DNA from 3 places in the Paenibacillus sp. FSL R5-0914 genome. Region 1 is predicted to be linked to each of the others. Evidence: predicted binding sites of a transcription regulator. Region 1 holds the regulator's gene; each other region holds the start of a gene.
The links. Region 1 encodes Rex, which represses fermentation and respiration genes when NADH is low (regulators of the CRP and FNR family bind a similar motif). Its sites were predicted from a motif close to TTGTGAAATATTTCACAA; they were not measured.
Positions count from the first base shown of each region.

Region 2: a site for Rex is predicted at 3,537-3,554, ahead of MKX60_RS16890 (DUF1641 domain-containing protein). Genes of this name have one in related genera too.
Region 3: a site for Rex is predicted at 2,993-3,010, ahead of MKX60_RS14870 (flavocytochrome c). Genes of this name have one in related genera too.

Region 1 is NZ_JBBORH010000001.1:3,070,549-3,076,265, forward strand. It holds gene dinG (ATP-dependent DNA helicase DinG) at 1-1,945, shown strand, start outside; gene MKX60_RS13605 (redox-sensing transcriptional repressor Rex) at 2,077-2,730, shown strand; gene MKX60_RS13610 (amidohydrolase) at 2,717-4,018, shown strand; gene MKX60_RS13615 (cell wall elongation regulator TseB-like domain-containing protein) at 4,188-4,706, shown strand; gene MKX60_RS13620 (hypothetical protein) at 5,115-5,657, shown strand; gene MKX60_RS13625 (AAA family ATPase) at 5,650-5,717, shown strand, end outside.
Region 2 is NZ_JBBORH010000002.1:189,919-195,635, reverse strand. It holds gene MKX60_RS16905 (hypothetical protein) at 1-630, opposite strand, end outside; gene MKX60_RS16900 (SGNH/GDSL hydrolase family protein) at 950-1,582, opposite strand; gene MKX60_RS16895 (NAD(P)/FAD-dependent oxidoreductase) at 1,743-2,921, opposite strand; gene MKX60_RS16890 (DUF1641 domain-containing protein) at 2,961-3,404, opposite strand; gene MKX60_RS16885 (DUF2785 domain-containing protein) at 3,613-4,455, opposite strand; gene MKX60_RS16880 (nitroreductase family protein) at 4,719-5,336, shown strand; gene MKX60_RS16875 (hypothetical protein) at 5,445-5,717, opposite strand, start outside.
Region 3 is NZ_JBBORH010000001.1:3,362,495-3,368,211, forward strand. It holds gene MKX60_RS14850 (hypothetical protein) at 1-116, shown strand, start outside; gene MKX60_RS14855 (hypothetical protein) at 291-764, opposite strand; gene MKX60_RS14860 (hypothetical protein) at 1,035-2,312, shown strand; gene MKX60_RS14865 (DUF6855 family protein) at 2,435-2,845, shown strand; gene MKX60_RS14870 (flavocytochrome c) at 3,028-4,572, shown strand; gene dcuS (DcuS/MalK family sensor histidine kinase) at 4,729-5,717, shown strand, end outside.

The DNA of each region.
Region 1 (5,717 bases):
CGTACGAACTAATGAAAAAGTCATGGTCAGCACTCATACTATTAATCTGCAGGATCAATTGCGTGAGCGTGATATTCCTTTGTTAACGCAGGTAGTTCCTTTTCCATTTAAAGCTGCAATTTTTAAGGGCAGAGGGCATTATTTGTGTCTTCGTAAGTTCGAACATAAAATTAATAAAAAAGACTTTATAAGTCCGAGGGAAGATGCGCTTACTGCGGCTCAGATGATCGTTTGGCTGACACAAAGTGAATCAGGAGATGACGAAGAGCTCAATCTAAGTGGACGTGGCGGAGATTTTTGGGAGACGGTGGCAAGCGATACCGATTCTTGTCTGGGTCGCTCGTGTCCTTGGTTCCGTAAGTGTTATTATCATCGGGCTAAGCATGAAGCTGGTATTGCAGACGTGGTCATTACGAACCACTCTAAGCTTTTCGCAGATGTTAAGGCTGGGCATCAACTACTTCCCGCTTATGAACATCTTGTAATAGATGAGGCCCATCATCTGGAGGACGTGGCTGGCAAGCATTTAGGCATGCATATGAAGCATTTCACGGTGGCACATACATTATCGCGTCTTTATAAGGATAGTCGAAATGGCCAACTTCCTACACTTCGCCAAATGCTTCAGTCATCAGGCAGTGAGGAAGCTTCTGAATGGAGCGGAGTGATCGATAGAATCTATCCGGACCTGCTTACCGTAAAAGAAACCTGGGATCTGCTTAGTGATAAACTATTCAGCCTCTTGCCGGAACGTAGCGATGCAGCGGCGGGAGAAGCCGGCCAGTTAGTCATGCGGCTACTTCCTACCCGTAAACCGAATGATTGGGATGAATTGGTTGCTTTAGAGAATACTATGAATCTGACATTAAGCGAAATTATCCGTAAAGGTGATAAAATGCTTAATGAGATGCGAGATCAAGAAGGTCAATCTTCCTCAGATAGTCTAGTTACCGATATTAGCGGCTTATTTAAGGATTTAGCTTCTATACGTGAGCAAGTACGGTTTTTTATGGGATTAAATGATGAGAATGTAGTATATTGGCTGGAGGCGAATGGAAATTATCGCAGTAAATCGCTACAGCTGTATGCCGTTCCTGTTGATGTTAGTACTCAGCTTAAGGAGCTGTTTTTCGACAAGAAGAAAAGTATCGTACTAACTTCGGCGACACTCTCTGTGGATAAATCTTTCCAGTTTATGATTGATAATCTCGGACTTAATGAAGCTGCGGAAGAGGGGCGTCTGATGACATCACTCCTGCCTTCTCCCTTTAAGTATCGGGAGCAGGCGCTGTTAGTTATTCCGCGGGATTTCCCTAGTGTGAAGGGGAGTGTAGGCGATGCCCGATTTGTCGATACACTCGTACAGTCACTAGCAGAAGCAGCTATTACAACACGTGGGCGGATGCTTGTCCTGTTTACTTCTTACAAGATGCTACGCCAGGTTTACGATCCTCTGAAAGAGGCTCTAGCCTCACAAGAGATCACGGTGCTAGGTCAAGGCGTGGAGGGGGGCAGCCGTAGCAAGCTGATCCGCCGTTTTCAGGACAGTGCAGCTTCTGTACTATTAGGAACAAGCAGCTTTTGGGAGGGTGTAGATATTCCAGGTGAAGCATTAACATGCTTGGCCATCGTGAGGCTCCCATTTCAACCGCCAAACCACCCTCTAGCGGAAGCGAAGTCTGAGTTATTACAAGCCCAGAAAAAGAATCCGTTCATGAAGTTGTCTGTTCCTCAGGCGGTTATTCGCTTCAAGCAAGGATTTGGGAGGCTGGTACGGACAGCGCAAGATCGGGGTATTGTTATTGTGTATGACACAAGGGTGATAGAATCTCACTATGGGAAGTATTTCCTCTATTCGTTGCCTGGCCCGAAAATGGAGCATATGCTTACGGATCAAATGGTTCCTCGTATAGCGGAGTGGTTGGAAGACGGAGGCGTTTCTTGAAAAGAACGTCATCGATCTTATTAATCACTCTACAAGGAAGGGCGGTATAAGAATACCGCTCTTCCTTGAGACGAGGTGCAGATATTTCGATAGGATTTGAACAGAATATCACTTAAATTAGGAGGTAAATTATGAAATCGGATAAAATATCAGAAGCCGTTGTTCGCAGACTTCCTGTGTACTTGCGTTTCTTGAATGATCTCCAGAAACGTGAAATATTAACCGTTTCCTCACAAGAACTAGGACAAAAACTTGATTTAAATCCTGCTCAAATTCGTAAAGATTTAGCTTATTTTGGAGACTTTGGTAGAAAAGGTATCGGGTATGACGTAACTTATCTTATTGAAAAAATCCGTCATATTCTGAAGCTGGATCAACAATTGAATGTGGCTTTAGTAGGTGCTGGTAACCTTGGACATGCATTATCTAATTACAATGCTTATCTGAAAGATACTATGAAGATTACCGCTATATTTGACTCCTATGCACCTAAGGTAGGGCGGAAAATCAACTCTCTTACCGTTCAACCGATGGAGGAGCTTGGTCAGACGGTTCGTGAGCAAGGTATTCGAATTGGGATAATTACTGTGCCTGATTCAGAAGCGCAGAATGTAGCAGATATTCTCATTGAGTCTGGCATTGAGGCGATTTTGAATTTTGCACCAGTGATTCTAAAAACACCATCGAATATCCGTGTTCATGCTGCCGATTTTACAACGGATTTGCAAAGCCTTGCTTATTATTTGAAAGACGGAAAGGAAGAAAGCGGAAATGAAGAGCAGTAAAACGATTATTAAGGGCGGGCGTTTTCTTATTCCGGGAACGGATGAGCCGGTTCTGAGCGGATATATGACTATTGAAGATGATTTGATCACTTACATAGGAAAAGAAGAACCTTTAATGGAAGATGATGTGCAAGTTGTTGATGGCAGTCGTCTGCTGTTTATGCCAGGTCTGGTAAACACACATGGCCATGCCGCAATGTCATTGCTTCGTGGTTATGGAGATGATTTAGCACTTCAGGTGTGGCTTCAAGAGAAGATGTGGCCGATGGAAGCGAAATTCACTGGAGAAGATGTATACTGGGGAACCTCCTTGTCGGTACTGGAAATGCTAAAAGGTGGTACTACAACCTTCTTGGATATGTATGATCATATGGATCGAGTAGCAGAGGTAGTCGAATTATCAGGCATCCGTTCCGTACTGATGAGAGGCGTAATCGGATTATGCCCAGAGGAAGTACAAAATCACAAGCTTGCGGAAGCGATTTCTTTTGCACGAAATTGGCATGGTAAGGCTGATGGTAGAATTACGACGATGATCTCGCCACACGCCCCATATACTTGCCCACCGGACTTCTTTGTTAAGTTTGTACAAGCGGCACATGATTTGGATTTACCGATGCATACCCATATGTCCGAGACCAAACGCGAAGTGGAGCAGAATGTGGTGGATTACGGACTTCGGCCTGTAGCGCATTTAGAGAAGCTTGGAATGTTCACACGTCCGTCTATTGTTGCACATGGCGTTCATTTGAATGATGAAGAGATCGAGATACTGGCTCGTCATGATGTAGGCGTGTCTCATAACCCAGGAAGTAATCTGAAACTGGCTAGTGGAGTGGCTCGGGTTACGGATCTTCTAAAGGCTGGTGTGAAGGTGTCACTGGGTACAGATGGTGCGGCAAGCAATAATAACCTGGATATGTTTGAAGAGATGCGTCTTGCAGCCCTCATCCATAAAGGTGTAAGTGGTGATCCGACGGCTGTCCCAGCTCCGGAAGCGCTGCGTATAGCTACAGAGTATGGCGCAAAGTCTATCTTTTTAAATGATGTGGGTAGACTCGCTGTTGGCATGAAAGCGGACTTTATCGCGATTGATATAGACCAGCCGCATTTGCTACCACACACAGATCTGTTGTCTCATGCTGTATACTCTGCCAGCGCCAAGGACGTTGAGCATGTATGGGTGAATGGTAAACAGGTTGTAAAACATGGAGAATGTATAACGCTAGATGAGGAAGCAATCCGTCGTAAGGCGCAAGAATCATTTGATGGACTGCTTAAACGATAGTCTAAGATCATAACGAATAACTGAAAGGCTGTGACTTTCTGCGATTGCAAAGTTACAGCCTTTTGTGTTTCTGATAATTAGATCATTGAATTGGATATGAAACTTTGGATAAACACACAGGTGTGTTATATAATCAAAAAAGATATATTACTAGAAAGGGAGCTGTACCTTGAAGAAAAGGAAAAAATGGATCCTCCTGGGGTCAGTTCTGATTCTGCTCCTTCTGTTCGGACTTATCCAGTTCTATGCTTATATTATGAAAGATCAATGGAACGAGCGAGATATCGCTAAGGATGTCGCTAAAACCAGTGCTGGTCTGACAGAGGTAACCAAAGCGCAGAAATCCGTGTGGGATGATAATGCGGTGTACTGGGTCTTAACAGGGAAGAATGAAGCCGGGACCGAGTTGATGGTTTGGGTACGTTTTACTGTAGACGGGAAGTTTGCTGAAGGAACCGACGCAGTATATGCTGAAGAACTAAGTAAAGGGACCTCTGAAGCGAAAATGCGTAGCCTTATAAAAGCCGATCTTCCGGACATCAGCATTGAGCGGTTGTTGCCAGGAGTATATAACGGGGAGTATGCTTGGCAGCTTTTTTATAAACAAAGCGGTCGATATTATTATCAATTTTATCGGTTCTCAGATGGGGCTCGAATGGGTGAAGGTTACAGTTTACCTAGCCGCTAAATTAAACAAAAGCATTATAGGAGAAACAAGCGGACCATTTATGGTTCGCTTGTTTTTTAAATGACATATTATTTGATATACTATAAGTACACGAATTGTGATATACTATAAGAGTAGTTTTTATGTATTGGTATTTAAAGATTCATACGAAAAAAGGTCTGTTAGTTAAGAGTAACAGCCCTTTTTTTTGTCGAATTAAATCAATAAATTTAATAAAATGGAAAGAATTAAAAAATAAAATTTTAAATATCTTCACACTTTTTTTCAATATAGTATATACACCTGTGATATACTACTGTTTGTAATTAGAACAGTGTTAGTAGAACGTCAGGCTCTGATGAGCTCTTAGCAGCTATGACTTTGGATCATTCTGTTTACATTTTTTCATCTTTGAGAGGAGGACGTTTCTTGAAATTACGTCTTGTACCTGTACTGATAACGTCTCTACTGTCGGCTATGCTATTATTCGGAGGATTCTTTTTATATCGTCAGTTTGCTTTACAGGAACCGCTCCAAAAGATTGTAACCGGATTTGAGGGAGTAAATACTTCACATATTAGTATTAACCGCGATGAGGTCACTTTGAAACTTGATTTGCAGCCGGGCACGAATTTACGTGATCTAGTATCGTATGTATCCAAAGAAGGAAAATCAGTGATTGAAGGACGTAAACTTAAACTCGATGTGGAGCAAAATTCAAGTGAACTATTGGATGATTACTGGGATAAAGCGATGTTCTCTGTAGCTGAAGCCATGGAGAGCCGTAAATATACGATTATACCTACAGAACTTGATAGATTGAAACAGCAAAATACGGAATTTAAAGATGTGATAGCATCTACTGATATCGACGACAACAATGTGTACGTAAGCTTGAGTAATGGAAAAGAAAGCAAATTTATTATTTTGCCGCGAAAACCTGCGACCTTGGGGGTATGGAATAATGCCTAAGTACCTTAAAGAAATTTTACTCGGATTTATTCCTGTGCTGTTTATTTTCATGGCTTTTTT
Region 2 (5,717 bases), on a different contig from region 1:
CTGAATTTGAAAAAAATCATTAAATATTATGGGATCCTCAAAATATTCACTGAGTGGAAAGCTATTCAAAGTTCTCCCTTGATTATCGATAAGAACAAGCCCAAATCTGCCACTCCAATTCCTTCCCATCAACGGACCTGGTATTGTCCAATCCTCACTGTAGGTTCCATCTAAAAGCTGCAGATTCAAGAATCCAGTTCTATTAGTTAAGGGATAGAGATCATTATGTGATATCGTTACTGGACCTGTAACCTTAACAGAAGACTCCAGCGACTCCGTCTGTTCTATGTTCGCCTGATCTGCTGTTCCAAAAATGAGTTTCCTTAATTGGTCCGAATTCTTCACCGGAATAGAGTAGCCCTGACCACCATTCTCAGCTGTAGTAAATACTCCTTTATAGCCGGGTTCATCACCTATTGCTATGTAATAATCCTTCGAGTAGCCATCACCATAAACAAGCTTCATTTTAAATTCAGGAGCCCAATCCAGCTCTCCCAATAATTTATCGCTCTTGTTCATAGCCTCCGAAAGCGCCTTAATCAGAGCGGAGTCCTTCAGTATTAGGGTCTCAAAATGTTCGGGTCGATCAACTTGGTTCTGATCACTAGTTGTTACAGGAGTTAAAGACACTCCGGCGATCCACCTTGCATTGATGAAGCCCACATCATTCTTACACCCGCTTAAAAGAGCAACCAAGAACAAGGGTACAACCCATAGTAATTTCCTAATGCGAACCACCTCCAAGAAAAGAAACATAACCTAATTATAACAGCGTCCATAAATTTAAAGAAATCGACTTTCCGAAATGTTTAAGCGAGAAATATAAGGATAATTTATAGCATGGAGCATATAAATTCTTATATTTTAAAAAAAGACTACAACCTGCTCCTTCAATGAGTGGTTCTAGTCTTATAGAATCAAGTAAATATGTAGTGATAGGATCAGACGATTAAGCTTGAATTGCGCTAACCGTCTTAAGCCAAGCCTCTGCAATAAGTGCATGGCCCGCAGGTGATGGATGTACTCCATCCGGAGCCCAATAAGCAGGCTCTGCTTTCACGGATGCCGCAGCAAACAGGCCATCCAACGGAACAAGTAATGCACCATATTCACGTGCCAATTCACGAACAATGTGAATTTTAGGGTCCAAATCCTGGCGCCAAGTTCTACGATCTTCTGGGACAGGCAACACAAATGGCTCGATTAAGACTAAATTAGCAGCCAGCGAATGCTGCGTGCGTTCGATCAGGTCACGATACGCAGCTTCAAATTGTTCAGGCGTTGTTTCCTGACCAGAATCAAAGCGGCGCCAAGTGTCATTTATCCCAATATATATGGACACCCAAGTCGGCTTCAGATTCAGGCAATCCTTCTCCCAGCGTTCCTGCAAATCTACTGCACGGTTGCCGCTAATTCCACGATTATAGAACGTAAGATTCTTCTCAGGATATAAATGCCCCAGACGAGCGGCGACCATCAATGCATAACCTACACCAAGCGATGAAGCATCATCATAATTACGACCCCAATCCGTTATACTGTCGCCTTGAAACAGAATGACATCGTTTTGTCGGAATAACATCACGTAATCCTCCCCTATTTTCCCCTGTTAATATTAGCCAATATAGTATATCAAAAATGAATACTACGTACTAGGACAATCATTAACAATTCATGGTAGAAACCACTAGAGATCAACAAAAAAACCTGCTCAAATTAGAGCAGGTTTTCCAATAATACAATTAATAAGCTAAGCTAAACAATCCTTTAATGTGGGACAAGTAACGAATATTACTTGCTTCCTTCATCAAGGTTGCAGGTAATCCTTTTAGCGGAGTTGAGCTAGCACCAACAATGGCTACACCGTCTTTACGACCTAAGCTCGCAAGCGTACCTGAGTTGATCGGACTAAAGGATTCAAATGATTTATCCTTCAAGTATGCATAAAGATTGTACCCGATCAATTCGCCCATTTGCCAAGCGATTTGTGCAGTTGGTGGATATGGACGACCATCTTCGGCAAAGACAACGGCGCTGTCACCAGCAACGAATACGTCTTTGTGTGATGTGGATTGCAAGAATTCATTTACCGTTGCACGACCACGGTTCACTTCAAGACCGGACTCACCAATCAGTGGATTTCCTTGTACGCCACCAGTCCATACGAAGGTGTTAGCAATAATTTTTTGACCATCTTTCAAGTCAATGACATTATCCGCTACATTCGTAACAGGTAGTCCTGTCAAGAATTGAACACCACGTTTTTCTAAGCTTGCCACTGCGCGTTCGATCAATGCATCTGGCAATACTGGTAAAATCTTAGGGCCTGCTTCAACCAGCATCAGTTTAATTTCTTTAGGATCCACGCCATATTTCTTAGTGAGTGTTGGCAACACATCAGCGATTTCACCAACAAGTTCAACACCTGTTAAGCCACCGCCACCGATTAGGATGCTTGCATCCGCTGGATTTTTAGACTTCGCATATTCACGGATACGCTCATCAATATGACGATGAATTCTGTTAGCATCTGCTGCCGATTTCAAAACCATACTGTATTGCTCAAGACCTGGAATGCCAAAATAAGCCGTAGTGCTTCCAAGACCCACAACTAAAGCATCGTAGGACAATGTCACACCATCAGATAGTGTAATTTGTTTGTTTTCAACAGAAAAAGAATTCACCTTTGCAATTTTCAGGTCGATATCTTTACCTGCAAAAAGCTTAGCTAATGGCATAGCAACAGCACCTTCTGCAACACTACCCGCTGCAAGACGATGCAATTCTGTAATAATTTGATGTGTAGGATATTGATTAACGACTGTAATTTTAGCTTCGTCCTTCTTCAGGTACTTGCGTACAGTTAAGGCGCTTAGTAGACCACCATAACCTGCTCCTAGAATGACAATATGTTTAGACATGATGTTTCCTCCGTCCTTACGAATGAGATATAAAAAATATTATTTCTGTTGACTGCGTTCGCCGGCAACTTGAAGATAAGCATTTACGAAACGGAAAAGCTTCTGTGCTTGTGGATCTTTCATCATCTTCATAAGACCAAATACACCGATCACATCGCTATTTTCATTCGCACGATCTTGCGCTTCGATCACTGTAGCTGCCATATTCTTCGCCGAATGAACCACTGGTTCAGCAAGTTCTTTAATTGCACTTACCGTATCACTTTTCAAGACTTCATCCGCAGCAACAGTTTGAACAAAGTCATATGACTTTGTGAGCACGCCGACAAGCTCTGTTAATTTTGGCAACTGTTCCACTAAGACAGTTAACGACTCCTGAACTTCAGGCTTCAATAGCTGCTCTAGAACATTCATTTGTTCTTGAGTGACAGCTAATTTTGGTGATTCTTGCTCAGGTTGTGTTTGAGTGATTGTTTCTGACATATCCGAATCTCCTCTGCAAATAAGCTTTGCTGCTTAATAGTAATAAAAAAATAAAAACTTATAACGCCATATTTCTATTATAGCACTTATCAAGTTATAAATGTCACAAAGTTTTTGATTTTTTCTAAAGTTTTGTGATTTTTATTACATTAAAATAAATTAGTCATAATTTTCGATATTTTTTATACATGCATAGATGATTAAATGCTTATTGTGTAAATTCATTCAAATTCATCTCCGCTTTCAATAAAACCTCGACCATTGCCGGATTGTTCTTTAATGGTAGCAATCTAAAATACAGAGAACGAACGAAATTTTTGGTGTTCACACGAGCAACGTACTGGCCACGGCTTCTCGGCCACCCCCCACATTGCTCCAAGTTGCGAATCCAGTCGACAATAGATTGTTGTGGAAGTAAATGATGATCTATCATTGTAGCTACAATCGTAGCGATCCGTTCATCTTCTTCGTCGCTAAATATGTGCTGATCGTTGTAAAGCATCCTTTGGATGACTGCCAAAACCTCTTCTCTTATTGCAGCATCACTCTCCGAGCAGAGTACCAGTTCATCCAAGGCATCTGCGCCATGGGCTGCAGCATGTGCCCAGCCTTCTTCTGGCATAAATCCTCGTAAATCCAGTTCTTCCTCATAATATCTAATCAGCGCTTCCTTCACATTTGTAAACTCTGCGCTAGCTAAAAAAGCCTGTTCCCTATGCCGCTGAAGAATCAGCGCAACGATCAGTACCGAAAACGTTCTTGTGAACACAGCCTGATCTTCTTTGCTGCCAATGTAATAGAACAAATGCTGCTCATCAAGGAGAATCAAAAGTAGTTCACGAAGCTCCGCATCACTAAACCATTGTTTCTCGTTAATCCATTTGTAGAAGGTGGAATAGATCAAGTCATCTCGTAGCTTCGGCTGTGGATCTCCTATGTACTCAAGCATCAATTTCACATAATCCCTTAATTGCTCCCCACTTTTAAGCTCGTAATCGTTCTCTTCAATTCTTTGCAAGTCAATTATCAACTGCTCTCTAGTATCGTTCAACATTCCCACCCTTTCATTAATAAAAGCAATTTAAATTTTTCGTATCCTAATATCCTAATTTACATCCCAATATTTTACAACATAGTAATTATTCTTCGACATTCCAAAGTACTTAGAGAGCTGAATGTAAATGAAGTGAATTTAATCATTGACGAATATAATTAACTGTGCTATTTTGAGTTAGTAACTAATAGTTAGTTCATTTATAAATATCACTTATTTATAATTAACAAGCAAATACATAACATATGGAGGAATAACTCATGAGCGCTTTTACAGATTTGATTGAATCCCGCAGGTCTGCTATGAATTTTGTTGAAGGGGTGAAGATCCCTCAGAATGAACTAGAGGAAATGTTCTCTTACGCCAGATTGGCTCCATCTGCATATAATCTTCAACATGCCAATTATAAAGTGGTTTCTGATGAGAATTTAAAAGATGAGATTCGTAAAGCGGCTTACGGTCAATATAAAATCCACTCCGCCTCAGCGGTAATAGTGGTACTCGGGGATAAGAATGCTTATCTGAAAGCCCCAGAAATCTTCGGAGGACTTAAAGCTTTAGGGGCTATGAGTCAAGAGGATTATGATGCAGAGATAGAAACGATTAACAATGCATACAAAGGAAATGATGCTTTCCAAAGAGATGAGGCTATTCGGAATGCTTCACTCTCTGCCATGCACTTCATGCTGATTGCCAAAGATAAAGGATGGGATACCTGCCCGATGATCGGCTTTGATCCGGAAGCGATTCAATCCACTTTAAATCTACCCGATCATATGGTACCGGTTATGCTGATCACTATCGGCAAAGACAAGAAACATAAAATCAGACCACGTGGCTATCGTAAACCGGTCAATGAATTCGTTGAATTTATCTGAGGGTTATTGGAAGATATCGATAGATACAACAAAGCGCGTTTCATCCGATATTTGAAGTTCGGATGGAACGCTTTTTTACTAAGGATGTGGAGCTTAAATCTTTCTTCACTACTTAGCATACTGAAGAATTGCAATCGCTGCTCGTTCCCGTCGTTCGGCGTTCTCACTAACAAGAGCTTCCTTCAAAATATCGAGCGCCATTGATAATGTCTCTTCATCCACATGCATTCGATTACTCATCGCTTGCTCTGAATCAGAAGAACCTGTAATCCACAGATCCACACGAGCACTAGGCATCGGCCCCTTATACTGTTTGACCACTCCACTACTGCTAAGAAACTCTTTTATCCCTGCGTTTAGATCGGTTATAGGAAGACTTTT
Region 3 (5,717 bases), 290 kb from region 1:
AACGAGAAGACCTTGCTGAAGCGGTATGGCAACTCAGCCAGTCTGATCATCTGATTGGTCAGCCAATAACAGAGGAGATGGCTCAACGCTGGTTCGATGCATCGCGCGATTACTGAATGAATTGAAAGTCATTACAAGCCTTGAACAGCTACAATCTTTTAAGAAAAGATTGAAAAAATATGTAATTAGGAGCAATGGAAGGTAAGTAAAAGAATGTACCTCTATTGCTCCTTCTCTCATTTAACCCTCCCAATTTAAAGAGTGCACTACATTATACTGGCGGGGTTTTGTTATATGATCAACCCCATTTCACGGAGTCTATCTTTAATTTTCTTTATCCGAGCTTCTTTTTCGGAAGCTTCACTTAATACCACCACAGATGTTTCGTTATACTTCTTTATAATCCTCTTTAAAGTTAATTCTTTAATATCCTTTTTACTCTGCATTGTAACACGAGGGACAATTGTATGGTTTTCTATGGTTTTGGGATCTGCAGAAATTCGTTCTAGTAAATTAAGTAGAAGCATCAGTCTTTTGTGTCCCAACCTCGGAACTTGGTATAGTTTTTTCCATGTGGAATTTAGTAGGTGATCAAGGTTTATATATCCCTTGGAGTATAGAGCATTTATGAGGCCCGTTAAATTTGGTCCCTGCTCTTCTGCATAAGCAACAGTTACAATACAAGCAATATCCTTACTATAAAGATGCGCTGGAAGTGGGAAAAATTGTATTAACGCCGCATTTCCATCGATGATGTCATTCATGATGATTTACCTCCAATAAAAATTTTTGGTCATTATTCACGTATAGAATTCTGGTGAAGGTTGTGCAAAATATTATTACACTCTGCATTATTAAAACCCAAGCTACTGATCATTTTCTGAACATCAGCAAAGCCCATTGCATGAGCATGTAGAATATTCAGAAGATTTTACTATTTAATAAGTAACAATCGACTCGAATATTCGCTGCTGCGCTTCGTAATCAACACTAAGTAATGGTATGATGTAGGCATCAATTTTATGGGGTGCACTATGATGGATATTCGAATCAAAGAACTGCTTGATGCTACACAGCAAAAATATGGATTGGACAACTACTACTTACAATCTCATGAAATTTATCGCGACGTTACGATACTGGGAGAGACCAACTATTTTCTTAGTATGGAATGGTTTCCTGCACATATGAAGGAATGGAAGGGCGATTACAATCCGGAAGGAACTGCCGTCATCACGATTGACCTACAATCCCGCAACTATAAAAGTGTGATTTTTGTTGGCGGGATATCTTATGCGAATGGGACACCATTCCAAAATATAGATTTTAACGGAGTCATCCGGTGGATTGAAGATGAGGCAAGGATTGTATACGGTAAACAATTCCACTTAGAGAAGGAACAGATTGGAGAATATCATTTTATTGAAAAAATAGGTAGCATACCAGTCACTCCTGGTGGACGGATCGAGCTTCGCTTCGATGCGGAAGGCAGGCTTGTTTTTTACAGTGTATATGGCCAGTTTCCTTCCAGCTCCCTTGTGCACAAAGAGAACTATACTCTCACACTTCAAACGATAGAGCCACAGGCGAGGAAACAACTACAGCTTATAGAATATCCGGTGTACGAGACGAAGCAACTCCTGCCGATCTATGGGATAGAAGAAATCTACATTTCAAATGACGGAACAACCACCATCCCATTTGAGTTTATATCAGGTACGAGAGCACGACTGAGTATTGATCAAGTAATACATTGGGAGCAACAGAATACGGAGCTGGAGCCGTTCGAAAGGACGGAGATACGCCTACTTGAGGTAGTTTCCATTGAGCAGGCAATAGCTAGTGAGCCGCATCCGGACTCATTTCCTATCACAGACGCAGAACAAGCCGAATGTATAGCCGCAGTCGAAGCTGGTTTAAGCCAGCTCTTTCCGGATGAATCCGGAGAATGGATGTTGAAGACTTTTCAACGGGAAAGAGGACATATTCAGGCAACACTGAGGATGAAGGCGCCAAGTAATCGTATATTCCAGCGTAAGATCCTCCTGTTCATCGATGTGCAGAATTATAAGGTTATAAATTATATGGATAACAAGCCAATGCTCGATATATTTGATGAGTTCAAGAGCGAAGAGGGGATTTCTGTAAGCCATGACGAAGCTTATGACAAGCTCAAGGGATGGTTCGAATTAACACCCGTCTATGTGTATGATCCTGGGCAGAAGAAGTATGTGCTGTGCGGGAAGTTAGATTGTAATTATGCTGTGAAGGCCACTAGTGGAGATGTGGTGGAGTTGAGTAGTTTGGAATGATAGTGCAAGCTTTCTTATACTGAGTAGGACGAATAAAGGTAATGAAGTATAGTAAGGTGATGCAAATATAATAAAATCAGTAGAACTTACTAATTTTGTGAGTTACTTTGGGAGTTGAAAATATGACGACAGCTACAGGAACCAAGGAAAATCCTTGGAAGTTAAAGACACCACCGCAAACATCCGAGTATGAAATGTACAAGGTCGAAAAAGACGGTAAAGAAATTATAGTTTGCACTGTAGGGAAAACGGTTTTGCATTATGACTACCGCTGTATTGAAGATCTACACGCCATGCTTATACAAAATGGTGATTGGATGGAGTTAGGAAGTGCTGATGAGCAAAAACCAGCAAAAGAAGGTACCGTTGAAGCATGGGGGCGTTCACCTGAAAACCCTGTCGGCGGTTGGTATGGATTAAAGAAGGGACTTCGGGGGCGATTCGGAATGTATATCCCACCGTTGCTCGAAGAATTGGGTCTTGCGGAAGTAGAGCATAATCCAAGAAACAATCGGATGAAAGCGATCTTGTAAACGAAGGAGAGCCTAAAGGCTCTTCTTTTTTTGAGCCATGCCCCTAACCGGTGGTCTTTCGTACACATTGCAGTGATTAATTTAGTTACAAAACGTTTTTTTTAGTTACATAAACTTTCAAGAGCAGGCCCTTTGCCGTTAAGCTGATTGTAAAAATATTCACAAGGGGGCAAAGCTATAACATGAATAAAAAAGTAACCACTGCTCTTATTCTCGTTCTCTCAGTCATGCTTGTTATCACAGGATGTGGCAACAGCAACAGCAGCAATGGAAACGGGAACAAGAACACCAGCAAGAACACCAGCAAGATCAACGAGACAAAGGAAACTGAAGCCGTTTCGGGAGCATCCAAAGCTAGCTATACACCGTACGATCAACTAAAAGATAAATATGACATCATCATTATTGGTGCAGGCGGTGCCGGAATGTCTGCTGCACTTGAGGCGAGAGCAAAAGGTATGAACCCGGTTATTTTTGAAAAAATGCCGGTTGCCGGCGGAAATACAACAAAATCATCTTCGGGAATGAATGCTTCTGAAACGAAATTCCAAAAAGAGCAAGGCATTGAAGACAGCAATGATCTGTTTTATGAAGAGTCCTTAAAAGGTGGCCATGATACGAACGATAAAGAGATGCTTCGTTTCTTCGTAGACAATTCCGCAAGTGCGATTGATTGGCTGGATTCTATCGGGATTAGATTGAATAATATCACGATTACAGGCGGGATGAACGAAAAACGCACACACCGTCCTGAAGATGGCTCTGCAGTAGGACAATACCTTGTCAAAGGCTTGGTGAAAAACGTACAAGAACAAGGCATTCCCCTTTTTGTGAACGCCAATGTCAAGGAAATTACCGAAAAAGACGGTAAGGTCAATGGCGTCAAAGTTATCTTTGACCAAACGGAAGAGAAAACGATTACAGCGTCTGCTGTCGTGGTGACAACCGGCGGTTTCGGCGCCAATTTAGACATGATTTCAGGAGTCAGATCTGATTTGGAGGGGTACGTTACCACCAACCAGCCGGGCAGCACCGGTGACGGTATCAAGATGATTGAGAAGCTCGGCGGTACCACAGTCGATATGTATCAAATCCAAGTTCACCCGACTGTGCAGCAGGAAAAATCCTATCTCATTGGGGAGGCTGTTCGTGGGGAAGGAGCGATCCTGGTTTCAAGTGTAGGCAAACGTTTCACAAACGAACTGGATACCCGAGATAATGTCACCGCTGCAATCAATAAGCTTCCTGAGAAATCTGCGTTTCTTGTATTTGATTCCGGCGTAAAATCTCGCGCTAAAGCGATTGAACAATATGAAAAAATGGGCTTCGTTATCCAAGGAGATTCGATCGAGGCTTTGGCAAAAGAAATGGACGTACCAGCAGATCAGTTGAAAACTGCACTGGACACATGGAACAGCGCGGTGACGAATAAACAGGATGCCGACTTCGGTAGAACGACCGGAATGGACAATGACTTGTCCGGCGCGCCATATTATGCAATTAAAATCGGCCCTGGAATTCACTACACGATGGGGGGCGTGAAAATCAACACCAACACAGAAGTTTTAAATAAAGATGGACAACCGATTCCAGGCCTTTTTGCAGCAGGCGAAGTTACCGGAGGCTTGCATGGTCAAAATCGGATCGGTGGTAACTCTGTTGCGGAAATTATTATTTTCGGCCGCCAAACGGGTATGAAATCCGCTGATTTCGTAAAAGCTCAATAAGTTATCCCCCCTGTCTCTTTTCGGTTAGACAAACAAACGCTTGGGCTCATCTTAGCCATGCGTTTGTTGTGTTATTATGACGGTGTAGCGTATAAGGTCATAGCGATCCTTGCACGTATACGTTAGAATGAAGAAAAATTTCCGGAGGGACAGCTGATGAAAATTGGCAAACATACACTTCGGCTGCAAACTACAATTACTTTGATGATTGGTGCAGTTCTTATCATAATGCTGCTAGTGGTCTATGTGCTATTTAGTATAAAGGTTTCCTCACAAACAAAATCCTCGTTGGAACAAAAGGCTGTGATCATTTCCCGTACGTTATCGCGTAACCCTCTAATTATTGAAGCGTTAAACAAATCACGCAGCTCGTCTGAATTGCAAAGCTACACTGAGGAAATCCGATTGTTGAACAATGTGGAATTTGTTGTGGTCATGGATATGAATGCAATCCGATATTCCCATCCGGACAAGGACAAAATTGGTAAGCATTTTATCGGTGGCGATGAAGCTGCAGTCTTGCAGGGGCGGGAAAGTATCTCGGAAGCCGAGGGTTCTTTGGGCCCATCTGTAAGAGCGTTTTCACCTGTCTTCTCTGCAAGCGGGAAACAATTAGGAGCGGTGGCAGTAGGGATATCTCTGGGAAACATCAGACTTGCCATAAGAGAGAACGTGGGAATCCTTTATTGGGGATTGCTTATAGGCAGTCTAATAGGGGCTGCGGGAGCATTTCTGCTGGCACGTGTTATCAAAAAAATGATGTTTGGCATGGAACCGGCCGCTATTGCTAAGCTTTTGGAAGAGCGCAACTCCATGCTACAGTCAGTTAGGGAGGGAGTCATTGCCGTTGATAAAGATTCACGTATTACTTTGATTAATACAGAAGCCAGGCGTTTGCTTGCAGCCATTGGCATGCAGGATGATCCCTTGAACCAGTCGGTAGAGAGCTTTTGGCCATCACTGCGGATGAATACAGTGCTCAAAACCGGTGAAGCCAGCCAGGACTTGGAGGTGGAGCATAGCGGTGTTACGTTACTGGCAAACGTGGTTCCCATTCATGTAAAGGGAGCTGTAGAAGGTGCAATTGCCACATTCCGTGATAAGACGGAGATCAGCATACTTATGGAAAGGTTATCTGGCATCTC